2 regions of the Undibacterium sp. GW821-FHT11H02 genome follow, and region 1 is predicted to be linked to the other one. Evidence: predicted binding sites of a transcription regulator. Region 1 holds the regulator's gene; the other holds the start of a gene.
The links. The regulator sigma-54, encoded in region 1, starts transcription at its own class of promoters, with help from an activator protein. The targets are predictions, from matches to a motif close to TGGCANGNAANCTGCTTT.

Region 1 (2,410 bases):
ACAAAAAAGGACGCTAAAAAGCGTCCTAGGATCATCAAAATGATGAGTCGGTATTCTGAATTAATCTAGTTGTGTAGAAGCAGGATCAGGAATATGTTTGATCGCATCATGTTGATGGTCTTGAATTTTATCCTTGTGTTTGATGACCTGGCGATCGAGTTTGTCAATTAAGGTGTCGATGGCAGCATACAAATCGTGTGCCAAACTTTCTACATGAATATCTTTACCGCTGAGATGTAAATTAATGTCGGCTTTGTGGCGTTTGTCCTTTTCCCGGAGCTTATCAACCGTCAGGATGACGGCGATATCAATGACTTGATCGAAGTGTCGTCTTACCCGCTCTAGCTTGCTTTGTACATATTCACGAATTGCAGGAGTAACTTCGACGTGGTGTCCACTGATGGTGAGATTCATACTACGCTCCTATGGTGATATTGCTTTATTTGCTTCTATATTGCCAGTCAATACGATCGCTCATTGGCAGAAATTTGTTTTGAGCTAAATCATATATAACGATAGAAAACAATATTTCAAGAACTGGTTTATAAAGATTTTCTTAGACTGACTGGGGGAATTTTCAGAGCCTCGCGGTACTTTGCAACAGTACGGCGCGCGATGACCATGCCTTGTTCTCCCAATATGTCGGCGATCTTGCTATCCGAGAGGGGTTTTTTCTGGTCTTCTTCTCCTATTAATTGTTTGATCAGTGCCCGTATCGCTGTGGAAGATGCTTCTCCACCGGTTTCCGTTGCGACGTGACTACCGAAAAAATACTTCAACTCAAACATGCCGTGCGGAGTCAGCATAAATTTCTGAGTTGTTACACGTGAAATAGTGCTCTCGTGTAATCCTAGTGTATCAGCTATTTCGCGCAAAACAAGGGGTCTCATTGCGACGGCGCCATGCGTGAAAAAATTATATTGCCTTTCCACTATGGCTTGCGCCACACGCAAAATAGTGTCGAATCGTTGGCGCATATTTTTGATCAGCCAGCGCGCTTCTTGTAGTTGCGGATTAAGGCTAGGGTCACCCCGTTGTTGTTTCATTAAACCAGCGTACATCTGATTAATGCGCAGTCGTGGCATCACGTCGCGGTTGAGCATGACTTGCCATTCATCGCCAATTTTCTTAACCACAACATCAGGTACTACGTAGTCCGATTTTGCAATCGCGAAAGCCAAGCCAGGTTTAGGGTTGCATTGGCGGATTACGACTTGCGCCTCACGTAAATCTTCATCATCGCATTGCAAGAATTTGCGTAGTTTAGTGAAATCGCGCTGGGCAAATAGGGGTAAATATTGCTCGACGATTTGCAGTGCGAGGCGGCGTGTTACAAAGGGAATCTTGGGGAAACGTTTGATTTGCAGTGCTAAACATTCAGCCGTATTGCGTGCGCCTACACCTTCAGGCTCGAAGCTTTGCAACATGCTTAAAGCGAACTGTAGTTCCTCTATTTCCACGCAAAGATCTATGGGTAGACTTTCATGGATTTCATCTAGGCTCTCGCACAAATAACCATTTTCGTCGATGGCATCAATGATTAATTCTATCAGTGCGCGGTCACGCGGCTCTCTGATATTTAGACGCATTTGTTCTAGCAAATGTTCTCTTAAAGTGGTTTGCGCGGCTTCTAGTTGCGGGCGACCGTCTTCTTCATCGTTGTTGGATTTAGTGCTGCTGCCAGGCGCATCGTCGAAGCTCCAGTCATCATTGTTGGCAGGTGCTGCTTCGCCATCGGCGACCTGTTCCGTGACAGCTTCGGCACTACTGCTATTGTCGGACGTTTTTTCTGCGGTTTGGAATTCGTTTTCGTTTTGCTGTGTTGCATTATTGATGCAGCCATCAGCCAGTAAGCGCACGGCATTATCGAGCGCGTCATCAACGCGCTCTAATAAAGGATTTTCCGTCAACAACACTTCTAATTCTTGGTGTAATTCCAAGGTAGATAATTGCAGCAATCGTATTGATTGCTGCAATTGTGGCGTTAAAGCCAAATGTTGTGAGGTGCGTAGCTGTAAGCTCTGCTTCATGCTTGTACCAATCGCTTACATGCGGAAATGTTCACCCAAGTAGACTCGTCGTACAGTCTCATTGGTGATGATTTCATCGGGGCGCCCACTTGCTAACACTGAGCCTTGATTAATGATATAGGCGTGATCACAAATGCCCAAAGTTTCACGTACATTGTGATCAGTGATCAACACGCCGATGTCGCGTTCTTTTAAAAAACGCACGATGCGCTGAATTTCAATCACTGCAATTGGGTCAACGCCAGCGAAAGGTTCGTCGAGCAATACAAAGCGTGGATTGGTGGCGAGTGCACGTGCAATCTCTACGCGGCGTCGTTCACCACCGGATAAAGCGCGTGCCGGGCTTTCACGCAGGCCGTCAATTTGCAATTCCTCTAACA
Region 2 (2,410 bases), on a different contig from region 1:
CTAGATAGGAAGACGCCTTTGTCTTTTTGGAAGTGCTAAATGAGCAGACAAGCGCAGCAAGATGGTCGCTGCAATACTGGTCTTACTTAATTAGTCCTTCCTGAGAAATTTACCGCCGTTAGCAAATTTCTGTCTGTACCGATGAGGTACTTGATCTTGTAGTTGCAATTACTGTGCCAACTGGTCTTATCGCTAGTTCGCCTTGCGTTTGTCAAAATCGGGCTGGTAAAAAAGGATTTTTTGCACTGATTTGGAACCCAATTTGGTGCAATGCACTAAAAACGATCAGATTGAGATTAGGTCAGCACGCCCTAATGTTAAGCTAGCAAATCCGCGACATCTAAAATGCGTTGAGCCAGATCGACTAATTTAAGATTTTTTTCCATCGCTTGCTTGCGTAGCTTTTGATAGGCTTCGTTTTCGCTCAGGCGATGACGTTCCATTAATAAGCCTTTGGCGCGCTCTATGGTTTTGCGTTCGGCCAGTTTAGTTTTGGTGTCGGATAATTCCGAGCGTAGTTTTTGATCCGCGTTAAAGCGCGCTACCGCGACCTCGAGTACTGGTTTTACTCTATCGACTTGGAGACCGGCCACCACGTAGGCTGAGACACCGGCGGCCATCGCCGCTTCTAGTTGTGAGGGATTGCCATCTTCGGTAAATAAGACGATAGGGCGCGGTGCATCACGACTGACAATGACCAATTCTTCCAAGACATCGCGAGCATCGGATTCGGCGTCGATGATAATCAGGTCAGGCTGCAATTGCGTCAGCCGGTCAATCAGATACATATCGCCGGGAATAGAGGCAATAATATTGTAGCCAGCTTGTAGCAAGCCTATTCGTAAAGCGCGCGAGCGAGCCATTTGCAGTTGCATGGCAGGATCTTGATCATGAGTATCCTCTGACACCGGCATCACGGTATTGATGACGACGATCTTCAGGTTAGGCGCATGAGGTTGAGACAAACAGGGCTCCAGAACTAAGTGCGAAATCACATCACAGAATCAGCTGATTAGCGCTGCGTCAGAATTGCCAATGTGAATCGCAATATAAAAATAAAATGTCGAATAAGTATTGAGCGCTGCTAATTTTGAGCAGCACTCAAGTTAGTCATGCAATATTCGCGCCACCTTATTTTGGGGAGCCGTGCTTTTCCTATTTAGCTAACTTACGGTGCTGTATAGATGACCACAAGGACGCGACAATAAACGCGACACCGATCAGTCCGGTAAAAATTTCTGGAATGTGATACTTCATACTAGCAAACATGATCAAAGCCAAAATGCCTATCGCATAATGCGCGCCGTGTTCCAGGTAGACATATTCTTCCAAGGTGCCCTGACGGACTAAATACACCGTCATCGAACGTACAAAGAACGCACCTATAGCCAAGCCCAGCATGATGATGACGACATCATTGGTGATGGCAAATGCGCCGATCACACCGTCGAATGAAAACGAGGCGTCCAGCACTTCCAGATACAAGAAACCGCCTATGCCGCCGCTTTTTACTACCGCGCCAATATCGATATCGGTGGCTTCTTCTTTTTCCAATAGGCCGCTAATGAAGTCAACGCCGACGTAGGTCACTATCCCCCAAATACCCGCCAACAGTACGGCAAATTGCTGTGCCTCCTCGACCAGACTGACACTGCCTATGACCGTTAACAGCGCTACTAAAACAGGAATAGAGCCGATAGTGCCGAACGCAGACATTTTCTCTTCTATATTGCCCAGCCAGTGCATGTTCTTTTTTTCGTCAAATAGAAAATTCAAAAACACCAGCAATAAAAACACGCCACCAAAAGCGGCGACTTCTGCATGATGACTGATCAGATGAGTGGAAAAAGCCTTAGGATTATTGATGGCAAGATCCCAGACTTCGACCATGCCGAGGTCAGCTGCCTGCGCCACGATTACCAGAGGAAATACCAGACGCATACCAAATACAGCAATGACGATACCGACTGTTAAAAACAATTTTTGCCAAAATGCATCCCAGGTTTTTAATACCGAGGCGTTCACCACCGCATTATCGAAGGACAGTGAGATTTCTAAGATCGCCAAGATTGAGGCGATGCCGAGTGCGGTCAGGGCCGCATTAATGCCACCATGGGTATAACCCCAGTAAGCGGCCAGCGCTAGTAGAACTATAGAGATCAGGATAGATACTTTGAAATGCTTCATGGGATTCCGAAAGGATAAGTTACAGACAAGCGATAAGCTAACAGGCGTCATTCTTGGTGAGAGCGACTGACCAAAGCTGCGATTTTAAGTCGAAGAATAACGCGAGTTTAACATCGAAGATTGATGACGTACGGTTTCCTCATGAAGCATTTATCTTGGATGTGTCGAATCACTATGCCAACAGTTGCATCTGGCGAGACTTTGCCAAGAGTTTGCCATATAC

Region 2: the regulator sigma-54 is predicted to act here: its motif matches at 1,112-1,129, upstream of AC1RR2_RS03130 (ANTAR domain-containing response regulator).

The regions. Positions count from the first base shown of each region.
Region 1 is NZ_JBXARG010000005.1:241,593-244,002, forward strand. Features, by position in the region: gene hpf (ribosome hibernation-promoting factor, HPF/YfiA family) at 61-414, opposite strand; gene AC1RR2_RS07715 (RNA polymerase factor sigma-54) at 543-2,030, opposite strand; gene lptB (LPS export ABC transporter ATP-binding protein) at 2,046-2,410, opposite strand, start outside.
Region 2 is NZ_JBXARG010000002.1:189,445-191,854, forward strand. Features, by position in the region: gene AC1RR2_RS03130 (ANTAR domain-containing response regulator) at 318-914, opposite strand; gene AC1RR2_RS03135 (DUF475 domain-containing protein) at 1,156-2,187, opposite strand.